Regions from separate parts of the Kocuria sp. WN036 genome, predicted to be linked through region 2. Evidence: predicted binding sites of a transcription regulator. Region 2 holds the regulator's gene; the other holds the start of a gene.

Region 1 (6,586 bases), on a different contig from region 2:
CGTTCCCGTGGCAGTCCGGCTCCGACGGCCGGGAGGAGACCCCGCCGGAGCTGTTCAACCACCACTCCAACCGGTGGCTGCCGGACAACTCGTGGCGGCAGTTCCACGTGGGCCTCGCGATCGCCTACAACGCCTGGATCTACTACGAGACCACCGGTGACCTCGACTGGCTGGCGGGGCAGGGCTCGGAGCTGATCATCGGGATCACCCGGCTGTTCGCGTCGCTCACCGACTACGACCCCGCGGACGGCCGCTACCACATCGCCGGCGTCATGGGCCCGGACGAGTACCACGACGGCCCGCGCGGCCAGCACGGCGGCGGGCTGAAGGACAACGCCTACACGAACGTGCTGGCGGCCTGGCTGTTCCGGCACAGCGCGCACATCTTCCACGACATGGTGGAGCACCAGCGCGAGGAGCTCTCCGCCCGCTTCGACCTCTCGGCCGAGGAGGTCGGGACCTGGCAGCGGATGGCCGAGCGGATGTTCGTGCCGTTCAACACGGACGGCACCATCAGCCAGTTCCACGGCTACGACGACCTCGACGAGCTGGACTGGGAGTACTACCGGGCCAAGTACCGCAACATCGGCCGCCTCGACCTCCTGCTGGAGAACGAGGGCGACATGACCAACAACTACAAGCTGGCCAAGCAGGCCGACACGATCATGCTGGTCTACCTCTTCGGTCCCGACGGCCTGGTCGAGGAGCTCGGCCGGATGGGCTACGAGGTGGACCACGCCGCCATCGAGCGCACCGTCGACTTCTACATCGCGCGGTCCTCGCACGGCTCCTCCCTGTCCCGGGTGGTCAACGCCTCGGTGCTCGCGTGGCTGAACCCGGACCGTTCGTGGTCCTCGTTCCAGGACGCCCTCCTGGTGGACCTCGACGACACCCAGGGCGGGACCACGGGCGAGGGCATCCACCTGGGCGCCATGGCCGGCTCCGTCGACGTCGTGACCCGCGCCTACGCGGGGCTGCGCGTGCGCGGCGGCTGGCTCGAGTTCGACCCGGCCCTGCCGAGCCAGCTGGACGCCGTCTCGTTCACGGTGCTGTACCGCGGCCAGGTGATCCGGGTCTGCATCGACCACCACGTCCTGGAGCTCGAGGGGGCCTCCCGGCGCGCGGACGACGTCACGATCCACGTGCACGGCGCGGAGTACGTGCTCAAGGGCGGCCAGAAGATCCGCGTGGCCATCCAGCACGGGCACCAGCGCCCCCCGCGGCCGGCCGTCACGCGGCAGGGCGTCTGAGCCGCGGGCGGCGGGCCCGCCGCTAGGCTGGGCCCATGGCACACTCCACGACGCCCGGCACGGTCCTCCCGCACGGGGGGCACGAGCCCCGGATCGACTCCTCCGCCTTCGTGGCCCCGACCGCCACGGTCGTGGGCGACGCCGAGCTGGGGCCGGAGTCCGGGGTCTTCTACGGCGCCGTGGTGCGCGGCGACCGCTCCCCCGTCCGGCTGGGCGCGCGGTCCAACCTGCAGGACAACGTGGTGGTCCACTCCGACCCCGGCCACCCCTGCACGATCGGCGCGGACGTGAGCGTCGGCCACGGCGCAGTGGTGCACGGGTGCACCGTGGAGGACGAGGTCCTGATCGGGATGAACGCGACCGTCCTCAACGGCGCCGTGATCGGGACGGGCTCGCTGGTGGCCGCGGGCGCCGTCGTCCTCGAGGGCACCGTGGTGCCGCCCCGCTCCCTCGTGGCGGGGGTGCCGGGCAGGGTCCGGCGCGAGCTCACGGACGAGGAGCAGGAGAAGGTCCGTGCCAACGCGCGCACCTACGTCCGGCTCTCCGCCGAGCACCGCCGGCTCACCGCCTGAGCCGGGCCCGGCGGCCCGTCACTGCGCCGCGAGGGTGCGCGCGTAGTCCAGGTACGCGCCGTGGTCGAAGCCGGGCAGCAGGCAGGACTGCACCACCCAGCCCTGCAGCACCGAGAGGATGGCCTGGGCGAACATGCCGGCCCACTCGCGGGCCGCGTCGTCGTCGAGGCCCAGCTCCTCGACCGCCCACCGCCCGTAGCGCTCCTCCACCCGGTCCCGCACCCGCCCCAGGTGCTCCCCGGCCAGCGCGGCCAGACCGGGGTCGCTCACCGCCCCGCCCCACGTGATGAGCAGCAGGCGGGTGGTGGCGGGATCCGCGGCCAGCCGCTCCAGCAGTCCCACGACCCACGCCGCGGGGTCGGTGCCGGGCTCGTCCTCCGCGGCCGCGAGGACCCGGTCCAGGGCCGCGCGGGCGGCCGCGGCCACGAGCTCCTGCTTGCTCGGGAAGTGGTTGTAGAGCGCCCCCGCGGACAGCCCCGTGGCGGCGATGATGCGGTGCATCGACGCCCCCTCGTAGCCGTGCTCGAGGAAGCACTCGCTGGCGGCCGCCACGATCTCGCGGCGGCGCTCGTCCTTGTACTGCTGGCTCACCCGGGGCACGCCCTCAGCCTACGCCACGAACGGTCGTTCGATCGGAGTCGGCGGACGGGGACCCGGCGCCGGGCGGCGTGGCAGAATGCGCCCATGCCTGCCCAGACCCTCAGCCCGTTCGTCGACGCCTCCCTCGACGCCGCCCACCTGGACGACCCCGGCACCGCGACCGGCCGCACGCTCGGATGGGGCGTGGTCAGCACCGCCGACATCGCGGAGAAGGTGGTCCCGGACATCGCGGCGCTGCCCGACGCCCGGCTCGTGGCCGTGAGCTCGCGGGACCAGGACCGCGCCGAGGACTTCGCCCGCCGGCACGGGGTGGAGCGGGCCTACGGCGGCACCGCCACGAGCACGGGACTGGACCGGCTCGCGGCCGACCCGGACGTGGAGATCGTCTACGTGGCCACCCCGCACGGCTACCACCACCGGGACGTCTCGGCGCTGCTGCGGGCCGGCAAGCACGTGGTGTGCGAGAAGGCCCTCGCCATGACCGCGATGGAGGTCCGCGACCTGTTCCGCCTGGCCCGCGAGCACGGCGTCTTCCTCATGGAGGCCGTCTGGACCCGCATGACCCCCGGCTTCCGCACCGCGATGCGCTGGGTCCGGGAGGGCCGGCTCGGCCGGGTCCGCTCGGTCGAAGGGTCCATCGGCACGCACCGGGCCCTGGACCCGGCCCACCGCCTGTTCCGCCGGGCCGACGGCGGCGGGGTGCTGCTGGACATGATGGTCTACCCCCTGACGTGGACCTCCGCGGTCCTGGGGGCCCCGGAGCGCTGGAGCGCCCGCGCGGAGCTCGGCGCCACGGACGTGGACCTGGACACCGCCCTGACCCTGGACTTCGGGCACGGCCGGGCGCACGTGAGCGGCACCCTGTCCGCCACGGTCCCCCACCAGGTGACGATCAGCGGCACGGACGGCTGGCTGCGGGTGGACGGACGGATCAACTGCCCGACCACCCTGGTGCTGCAGACCGCCGAGGGCGCCCGCACGGGCGCCGCCCCCCTCGTGGAGCGCGTGGACGTGGCGGGCGCCGGATACGTGTTCGAGATGCGCGAGGCCACCCGCTGCGTGCAGCAGGGCCTGCTCGAGTCCCCCGTGATGCCGTGGGCCGACTCCCTCGAGCTCGTGGAGCTCTTCGACCGGGTGCGGGCGCAGATCGGCGTGCAGTATCCCCACGACGCCCGCTGAGGGCGGTTCGCCCTGGGCGATGGGGGCCGGGACCCGTTGAAGACCGCGGGGAGCGGGATTATCATGGTCAACAGTTGAGTTGATCGGACTCAACTAAATGTCGAAGACATTGCTCATATGGTTGAGGAGATGATTGACGTGGCCACGATGTTCACCCCGTTCAACGATTTCGACCGGCTCGCCGCCTCGCTGTTCGCCCGGCAGGGCCTGCGCGAGATGCCCATGGACCTGTACCGGGACGGCGACCAGTACATCCTCCGGGCGGACCTGCCCGGCATCGACCCGGAGAGCGTCGACGTCGACGTCGACGGCCAGCTGCTGACGATCCGCGCGGAGCGGGAGCTGCCCGAGGTGCAGGACGTCCAGTGGATCACCCGGGAGCGGCAGAGCTCCTCGTTCGTCCGCCAGCTCAACCTGGGCCAGGGCATCGACATCCAGAACATCGCCGCGAACTACGACAACGGCGTGCTCACGGTCACGATCCCCGTCTCGGCGCAGGCCAAGCCGCGCAAGATCCAGGTGGTCTCCGGACAGGGCGAGCAGCAGGCCCTGGGCGAGGGCCGGGACGAGTCCGGCGACCGCGTGATCGGCGAGGGCGAGCTCGTCAACGGCGCCGGGTCCACCCAGTCCACGGAGGGCTGAGCCCGGCCCCCGGCACCGGCACGCCCCCGGGCGGGGCCCCACGGCCACGGGCCCGTTCCCCGCGGGGAACGGGCCCGCCGCCGTGCCCGGGCCGCCCGCGGCCTCCGGCCGGACGGCGGGCCCGGCCAGCGGGCGGGGCGCCGCCTCGGGTATCTTGGCACCAGGAAGCACCACCACCGATCCGACGACATCCTGGGAGACAGCCCGCACATGGCCAAGATCATCTACACCCGCACCGACGAGGCGCCCCTGCTCGCCACCTACTCCTTCAAGCCGATCATCGAGGCCTACGCCTCGACCGCCGGCGTCGAGGTGGAGACCCGCGACATCTCCCTGGCCGGGCGCATCATCGCCGCGTTCGGCGACCGCCTCCCCCCGGAGCAGCGGGTGGACGACGCCCTCGCCGAGCTGGGCGAGCTGGCCAAGAAGCCCGAGGCCAACATCATCAAGCTGCCCAACATCTCCGCCTCCGTCCCGCAGCTGAAGGCCGCGGTCAAGGAGCTGCAGGAGCAGGGCGTCGCCCTCCCCGACTACCCGGACGAGCCCCGCACCGAGGAGGAGAAGGAGACCCGGGCCCGCTACGACAAGATCAAGGGCTCCGCCGTCAACCCGGTGCTGCGCGAGGGCAACTCGGACCGCCGCGCCCCCGCCTCGGTCAAGAACTACGTCCGCAAGAACCCGCACCGCATGGGCGAGTGGACGGCGGAGTCGAGGACGAACGTCGCCACGATGGGCGCCGACGACTTCCGGGACAACGAGAAGTCCGTGGTCATGGACGGCGACGACACCCTGACGATCCGCCTGGTGGCCGAGGACGGCAGCACCACGGTGCTCAAGGAGTCCGTCCCCGTGCTGGCCGGCGAGGTCGTCGACGGCACCGTGATGCGGGCCGCCGCCCTGGACGCGTTCCTCGCGGAGCAGGTCGAGCGCGCCAAGCGGGAGGACGTCCTGCTCTCGGTGCACCTGAAGGCCACCATGATGAAGGTCTCCGACCCGATCATCTTCGGCCACGTCATCGAGGCGTTCTTCCCGGAGCTCTTCGCCGCCCACGGCGCGGCCCTGGAGAAGGCGGGCCTCTCCCCCGCCAACGGGCTCGCGGCGATCCTCAACGGCCTCGACGCCCTGCCCGCCGACGTGCGCGACGACGTGCGGGCCGCGATCGACAAGGGCCTCGCCGAGGGCCCGAAGCTCGCCATGGTGAACTCCGACAAGGGCATCACGAACCTGCACGTGCCCTCCGACGTCATCGTCGACGCGTCGATGCCCGCCATGATCCGCACCTCCGGGCACATGTGGGGTCCCGAGGGCGAGGAGGCGGACACCCTCGCGGTGCTGCCGGACAGCTCCTACGCCGGGGTCTACCAGGTGGTCATCGACGACTGCCGCGCCCACGGCGCGTTCGACCCGACCACCATGGGCTCCGTGCCCAACGTCGGCCTCATGGCGATGAAGGCGGAGGAGTACGGCTCCCACGACAAGACCTTCGAGATCCCCGTGCAGGGCACCGTCCAGGTCGTCGACTCCTCCGGCGCCGTGCTCATCGAGCACGAGGTCTCCCCCGGGGACATCTGGCGGGCGTGCCAGACGAAGGACGTCGCGATCCGCGACTGGGTCAAGCTCGCCGTGACCCGCGCGCGGGCCTCCGCGACGCCGGCCGTGTTCTGGCTGGACCGCACCCGCGCCCACGACACCAACCTCATCGCGAAGGTCGAGCAGTACCTGACCGAGCACGACACCGAGGGCCTGCAGATCGAGATCATGTCCCCCGAGGAGGCCACCGCGTTCTCGATCGAGCGGATCCGCCGCGGCGAGGACACCATCTCGGTCACCGGCAACGTGCTGCGCGACTACCTGACGGACCTGTTCCCGATCCTCGAGCTGGGCACCTCCGCGAAGATGCTCTCGGTGGTCCCGCTCATCAACGGCGGCGGGCTCTTCGAGACCGGCGCCGGCGGGTCCGCGCCGAAGCACGTCCAGCAGCTGGTGGAGGAGAACCACCTGCGCTGGGACAGCCTCGGGGAGTTCCTCGCCCTCGCCGCGAGCCTCGACCACCTGGCGACCACGGCCGACAACGAGCGCGCCCGGATCCTCGGTGAGACCCTCGACCGGGCCACGGGCACGTTCCTCGAGGAGAACAAGTCCCCGAGCCGGAAGGCCGGCGAGATCGACAACCGCGGCAGCCACTTCTACCTGGCCCTGTACTGGGCCCAGGAGCTGGCCCGCCAGGACGAGGACGCCGAGCTGGCGCAGGCCTTCGCCTCCGTGGCGGAGCAGCTGGCGGCCAACGAGGACGCGATCAACGAGGAGCTGCTCTCCGTGCAGGGCCGTCCCGCCGACATCGGC
Region 2 (6,586 bases):
TCACCTTCGACATCGACGCCAACGGCATCGTGCACGTCTCCGCGAAGGACAAGGGCACCGGCACCGAGCAGTCGATGACCATCACGGGCGGGTCCTCCCTCTCCAAGGAGGACATCGACCGGATGGTCAAGGACGCCGAGGCCAACGCCGAGGCGGACCGGGTGCGCCGCGAGGCGGCCGACCTGCGCAACAACGCGGAGCAGCAGGCGTACTCCGTCGACAAGCTCCTGAAGGACAACGACGAGAAGCTGCCCGCGGACGTCAAGTCCGAGGTGCAGGCGGACGTCGACGCCCTGAAGAAGGCGCTCGAGGGCGAGGACGAGGACGCCGTGAAGTCGGCCTACGACAAGCTGCAGCAGTCCCAGACCAAGCTCGGCGAGGCCCTCTACGCGCAGTCGCAGACCGAGGGCGCCGAGGGCGCCCCGGGTGCGGGCGCCACCGGTGCCACCGGTGACGAGGACATCGTCGACGCCGAGGTCGTCGACGACGAGGACGAGAAGAAGTGAGCATGCCCGACCCCACGCCAGGACCCGACGAGAACGCGGACGACCACGGCGCCGGGAGCGTTCCCGGCGACCACGCCGCGCACCCCGGCGAGCAGTCCGCGCAGGACTCCGGCGCCGGCCCCCGCGAGGAGGCCGGGCCGGAGGGCCTGACGGTGGACGACATCCTCTCGACGCCACAGTCGACGGAGGCGGAGTCCGGGGACGCCGCACCGGCGCCGGCCGCCGCGGAGGACTCCCCGGCGGCGGCCCTCGCCGAGGAGCGGCTCGAGGAGCTGCGCCGGCTGCAGGCCGAGTTCGTGAACTTCAAGCACCGCACGGCGCGCGAGAAGGAGCAGCTGCGGACCTTCGTGACGGGCGACCTCCTGCAGACGCTGCTGCCGGTGTTCGACGACATCGACGCGGCCCGGCAGGCGGGCGACCTCACCGACGGCCCGTTCGCGGCGATCGCGAACAAGCTCGAGGAGACCCTCGTGCGGCACGGGCTGGTGCGCCTCGGGGAGGTCGGGGAGAAGTTCGACCCCAACGTCCACGAGGCGGTGCTGCAGCAGCCCACGAGCGAGGTCGAGCCGGACCAGGTCTCGATGGTGCTGCGCTCCGGCTTCCGGATCGGCGAGCGCGTGGTGCGGCCGGCCCAGGTCGCCGTCGCGGTCGCCGAGTGAGGCCGGACCCGGCCTGATCCCGGCGACGTCAGGGGAGGCCCGTCCCTCGGGCCTCCCCTGACCCGTCCACCCGTCCCCGGCGCCGCGGCGCCGGGGACGACCCCCGGACCACCACCGGGTCCTGCTCCGCAGGACCCCGACCGGCCCCACAGAAAGGAGGCGTCATGGCCAGCCAGGACTGGATCGACAAGGACTTCTACAGCATTCTCGGCGTCTCCAAGGACGCGTCCGCCGCCGACGTCAAGAAGGCCTACCGCAAGCTCGCCCGCCAGTACCACCCGGACCAGAACCCGGGGGACGCGGAGGCCGAGCAGCGGTTCAAGGACATCACCGAGGCGAACTCCGTGCTCTCCGACCCCGAGGAGCGCAAGCAGTACGACGCGATCCGCGCAATGGGCTCCGGGGCGCGCTTCACCGCCGGCGGCCCCGGCGGCGCCGGGGGCTCGGCCAACTTCGAGGACCTCTTCGGCGACATCTTCGGCGGAGGCGGCGGAGGACGCCGCCGCCGCACGACCTACTCCACCGGCGGCGCGGGCGGCCCCGGCGGCCCGGGCGGGTTCGAGGACCTGTTCGCCCAGTTCGGCGGTCAGACCGGGTACGGGGCGCCGGGCGGCTACGGCGGCTACCAGGCCCCGCCGGCGCGCGGGGAGGACATCCGGACGGAGACGACCATCCCGTTCCGCTCCTCGGTGCACGGCACCACGGTCAAGCTGCGCCGGGGCAACGGCCAGGAGACCACGGTGCGGATCCCGCGCGGCGTGCGCGACGGGCAGAAGCTCAAGCTCGCCGGCAAGGGCCACTCGGGTGCAGGCGGCGCCGGCGACCTCTACGTCACCGTCCACGTGACCCCGCACCCCTTCTTCCGGCGCGTCGAGGGCACGGACGACGTCGAGGTCACCGTGCCGATCACGTTCCCCGAGGCGGCCCTGGGCGCCACCATCGAGGTGCCCGTGCTGGACGGCGGCACCGTGCGCGTGAAGGTCCCGGCGGGCACATCCTCGGGCCGGCGCTTCCGCGTCAAGGGGCGCGGGTTCGGCACGGCCAAGGGCACGGGCAACCTGATCGTGACGGTCGAGGTGCACGTGCCGGCCGAGCTGGACGAGCAGGCGCAGGCCGCCGCCCGGGCGTTCGCCGAGGCGACCGCGGACGAGGACCCCCGGGCCCGCCTGGCCGAGAAGGCACGGGTGTGAGATGGCACTGGACGCCGACCAGCCGCTGTTCGTGATCTCCGTGGCCGCGGAGATCGCGGAGATGCACCCGCAGACGCTGCGCCAGTACGACCGGCTCGGCCTCGTCAGGCCGTCCCGGGCCCCCGGCCGCGCCCGCCGCTACTCGCAGCGCGACATCGAGAAGCTGCAGCAGATCCAGGTGCTGTCCCAGCAGGGCGTGTCCCTCGAGGGCATCCGGCGCATCCTCCAGCTGGAGAACCAGGTCGCGGCCCTGCGGTCGCGGGTGGCGGAGCTGTCCCGGGAGCTCGAGGACGCCCGGGACCGGGCCGAGGAGTCCTCGCGGATCTTCGCCGCCGGCGTCGGCGGGGACGTGGTGCGCATGGCCCGCGGCGCCCGCCCCCGGGCCCGCAAGATCTCGCAGGCCGTGGTGCTGTACCGGCCGCCGCGCCAGCAGGAGCGCTGAGCCGCACCGGCGCCCGGGCCGGGCGGTCAGCGCAGGTGCTTCTCGAAGCCCACGTCGTACACGCCGCCCGGATAGACCCGGGCGGTCCCGGGCAGCAGGACGTACCCGCTGCTGCGGTACAGGGCGGCCGCCTCCGGCTGGCGGCTGCCCGTGGTGAGGTGGATGCGCCGGTAGCCCGCCGCGGCGGCGAGCCGCTCGAGCTCGGCCAGGACCCGCCGCGAGATCCCCCGCCGGCGGTGCGCCGGGGCGGTCCACACCCGTTTGAGCTCCGCCGTGGCGTCGTCGTGCCGGCGGAACGCGCCGCCGCCCACCGTCGTGCCGCCCTCGAGGAGGAGCAGGAGCGCTCCGGCGGGAGCGGTGAAGTCGTCGACGGGGTGCTCGGCCATCTCCTCCGCCCCGATCTCGGGACCGTAGCGCTCCACGTACTCGTGGTGCAGGCCCTCGAGCAGCGGCTGCGTGCGGGGATCGCCCGGGGGCACGACGACGAAGCCGTCCCGCTCCGCGCCGGGGACGGCGCTCACGCCGTCCGGCGGTAGACGAGGTCGCGGGGGACGCGGCCCGCCTCCTGCGCCTTGCGCTCGAAGCTCGTGAGGACCCGTCCCTCCCAGCGCGGGGCCCATCCGGTGTCCGGGTGCTCGTCGTCGGCGAGCGGGCCCGGGTGGACGTTCTCGAACTGCGGGGACGCGTCGAGGACCTCGCGCATCACCAGGGCGTACTCCTGCCAGTCCGTGGCGAGCCGCCACAGCCCGCCCGGGACGAGCACCCGGGCGGCGAGCTCGGCGAACGCGGGGGAGACCAGGCGCCGCTTGTGGTGGCGGGTCTTGTGCCAGGGGTCCGGGAAGAACACCCACAGCTCGTCGACGGAGGCCGGGGCGAGCATGTGCTCCAGGACCTCGGGCGCGTTGGCCTGCGCCACGCGGACGTTGTCCACCCCGGCCTGGGCCGCCTTGAGCAGCAGGTCCGCGATCCCGGGCTTGTACACCTCGACGGCGAGGTAGTTCCGCGCCGGGTCCTGGGCGGCGGCGTGCACGACCGCCTCGCCGAGCCCGGAGCCGACCTCCACGACCAGCGGCGCCTCGCGCCCGAAGGCCGCGGCCGCGTCGAACTCGTGGTCGGGGTGCACGGAGGTGTCCGTGCGCACGCGCGGGACGTCGAGCACCCGGGTGGGCGCCCAGTCGTCCCAGGCCTTCTGGCGGCGGGCGGTGAGGCGGTCGCCGCGGCGCACGAAGGAGTACGGCCGGCGGTGGAACGCCTCGGGGACGGGGCCCTGTGCGGGGCCCTCGGCGGGGGAAGGGGTGTGCTCGCTCATCGCCCTACATCCTAGGGGCTGGGCGGACGGCGGGCGCGTCGGCGCCGGGAACGGGCGGCTCGGACCAGCGCCGGCGGGGCGCCTCCCACGCCGCGAACCGGGCGAGCAGCTCGTCGGCGTCCTGGGCGACCACGGCTGCGTCCCGGTACTCGGGGCGCACGAGACCGGCCGCGGACATCGAGGCCACCGCGTCCAGCAGGGGCCTCCAGTAGCCGGCCACGTCCAGGAAGCCGACCGGCTTGGCGTGCACCCCCACCTGCAGCCAGGTCCACGCCTCGAAGATCTCCTCGAGGGTGCCCAGGCCGCCCGGCAGGGCCACGAACCCGTCGGCGAGGGCGGCCATCTCCGCCTTGCGCTCGTGCATCGTCCGGACGATGCGCAGCTCGGTCAGCCCCGTGTGGGCCGTCTCGTCGTCGACGAGCGACTGCGGCATGACCCCGACCACCTCGCCCCCGGCGGCCAGGGCGGCGTCGGCGACGACGCCCATCAGCCCCACGTGGCCGCCGCCGTAGACGACGCCCACGCCGCGGCGGGCGAGGGTGGTGGCGAAGGCCCGGGCGGCCTCGGGGAACAGGGGGTCGGAGCCGAGGGATGCCCCGGTGTACACGGCGAGTCTCATGAGGACATTGTCGCTGTCGCAGTCGCAGTCCCTCATCCCCGATCCTCGTCCTCGCCCCGCATGTCTGTCCCTCGTCCTTCGCCACGTCGCGGCGTCGATAGCATGAGGCGCGCCCCGCGCCCGCCCTGCCGACCCGTGCCGAAGGACCTCCCGTGAGCTCATCGCCGCCCGACGACCCCGTGCGCTCCCGCCTGCGCCTCTCCGGCGGCAAGGACCGGGTGGTGCTGGTGGCGGCGCTGGGGATCCTCAGCGCGGTGAGCCCGATGGCCACGGACATGTACCTGGCCTCGATGCCTGCCATGGCCGGGCACTTCGGGGCGTCGGCCTCCGCGGTGCAGCTGACGCTGACCACGTACATGGTCGGCATGGCCGTGGGGCAGTTCCTGCTCGGGCCCGTGTCCGACGTGCTGGGCCGGCACCGGCTCATGGTGGCCGGCAACGCGCTGTTCCTGCTCAGCTCCGTCGCCGTGGTCCTGGCCCCGACCATCGGGACGGTGCTGGTCCTGCGCGCGGTGCAGGGACTCGCCGGGGCGGCCGGCGTCGTGATCGCCCGCGCGGTGGTCTCGGACATCGCCTCCGGCCGCGGGGCCGCGAAGCTGTTCTCGGTCCTCGCGACCATCACCTCCCTCGCCCCGGTGGTGGCCCCGCTCCTGGGCGGGGTGATCGCCACGGTGGCCCCGTGGCAGACCGTGTTCTGGGTGCTCGCGGCGTTCGGGCTGCTGATGCTGGCGTGCTCCGTGCTCGTGGTCCCCGAGACCCTGCCCCCGCACCGGCGCCACCGCGGCGGGGTCGGCGCCGTCGTCACCGGGTCCTGGCGGGTGCTGCGCACCCCGTCCTTCATGGCCTACGCCCTCGCCTTCGGACTCGCGTTCGGCGCCCTGTTCTCCTACATCTCCGCCTCCTCCTTCGTGCTGCAGAACGTGCTCGGCTACTCGGCGCTCGGCTACTCCGTGGTGTTCGCCGTCAACGCGGGCGGCTCCATCCTGGGCGCGGTCGTCAACACCCGCCTCGTCGACCGGGTCGAGCCCGGCACGATCCTCCGCACCGCGATCGTGGTCATGGCCGCCGTCAACGTGGTGGGCCTGGGCCTGGTGCTGGCCGGGATCACCGGGTGGACCACCCTGGCGCACCTCTTCGTGAGCCAGACCTGCATCGGCTTCGTCATGGGCAACGCCGTGGCCCTCGCCCAGGGCCGGGTCCCGGGCCGGGCCGGGGCCGGGTCGGCGGTGCTCGGACTGGTCCAGTTCCTCCTGGGCGGGCTCGTGAGCCCGCTGACCGGCCTGGCCGGTCAGCACACCGCCGTCCCGATGGCCGTGTCCATGGCGGTGTGCTCGCTGCTCGCCGCGGGAGCCGTGCTGCTCGCGCGCCGCCTCTCGCGGCGGGCGCCGGAGGGCCCCGCCGCCCCGTCCGGCCCGTAACCGGGCGGAAACGGGCAGGAGCCACACTGTGGCCGATCCATCGGTCCCTGACCGGGGGAGCAGCGGACCTGTGATTAGATGCCTTCTGCCGAGACCGAGGTCACAGTCCCGTTCCGGCCCGATTCCTGATCCACCCGACACCCACGGGAGAACACATGCTCCAAACCATCGAGACTGCCCTCGGCGAGCTGGGCGGCATCATCTGGGGGCCCTACGTCCTCATCCCCCTGCTGCTGCTCACCGGTCTGTACCTGACCGTCCGGCTGGGCGGGCTGCAGTTCCACAAGCTGGGCTCCGCGCTGCGACTGGCCCTGTTCGACCGCAAGGACGCGGACGCCCGCGGCGGCGACGTCTCCCAGTTCCAGGCGCTGACCACGGCGCTCGCGGCCACCGTGGGCACCGGCAACATCGTGGGCGTGGCCACCGCGATCTCGATCGGCGGG

The links. The regulator HspR, encoded in region 2, represses chaperone genes until heat shock. The targets are predictions, from matches to a motif close to AAGTTGAGTCNNNNNGACTCAACTT.
Region 1: a site for HspR is predicted at 3,673-3,697, ahead of CK505_RS05480 (Hsp20/alpha crystallin family protein). Genes of this name have one in related genera too.

What each region holds. Positions count from the first base shown of each region.
Region 1 is NZ_NSKF01000005.1:139,957-146,542, forward strand. It holds gene CK505_RS05460 (beta-phosphoglucomutase family hydrolase) at 1-1,250, shown strand, start outside; gene CK505_RS05465 (gamma carbonic anhydrase family protein) at 1,286-1,822, shown strand; gene CK505_RS05470 (TetR/AcrR family transcriptional regulator) at 1,841-2,422, opposite strand; gene CK505_RS05475 (Gfo/Idh/MocA family protein) at 2,507-3,601, shown strand; gene CK505_RS05480 (Hsp20/alpha crystallin family protein) at 3,740-4,243, shown strand; gene CK505_RS05485 (NADP-dependent isocitrate dehydrogenase) at 4,454-6,586, shown strand, end outside.
Region 2 is NZ_NSKF01000004.1:105,323-111,908, forward strand. It holds gene dnaK (molecular chaperone DnaK) at 1-506, shown strand, start outside; gene CK505_RS04590 (nucleotide exchange factor GrpE) at 503-1,165, shown strand; gene CK505_RS04595 (DnaJ C-terminal domain-containing protein) at 1,330-2,355, shown strand; gene CK505_RS04600 (heat shock protein transcriptional repressor HspR) at 2,357-2,797, shown strand; gene CK505_RS04605 (GNAT family N-acetyltransferase) at 2,824-3,318, opposite strand; gene trmB (tRNA (guanosine(46)-N7)-methyltransferase TrmB) at 3,315-4,106, opposite strand; gene CK505_RS04615 (TIGR00730 family Rossman fold protein) at 4,111-4,725, opposite strand; gene CK505_RS04620 (multidrug effflux MFS transporter) at 4,878-6,143, shown strand; gene CK505_RS04625 (sodium:alanine symporter family protein) at 6,299-6,586, shown strand, end outside.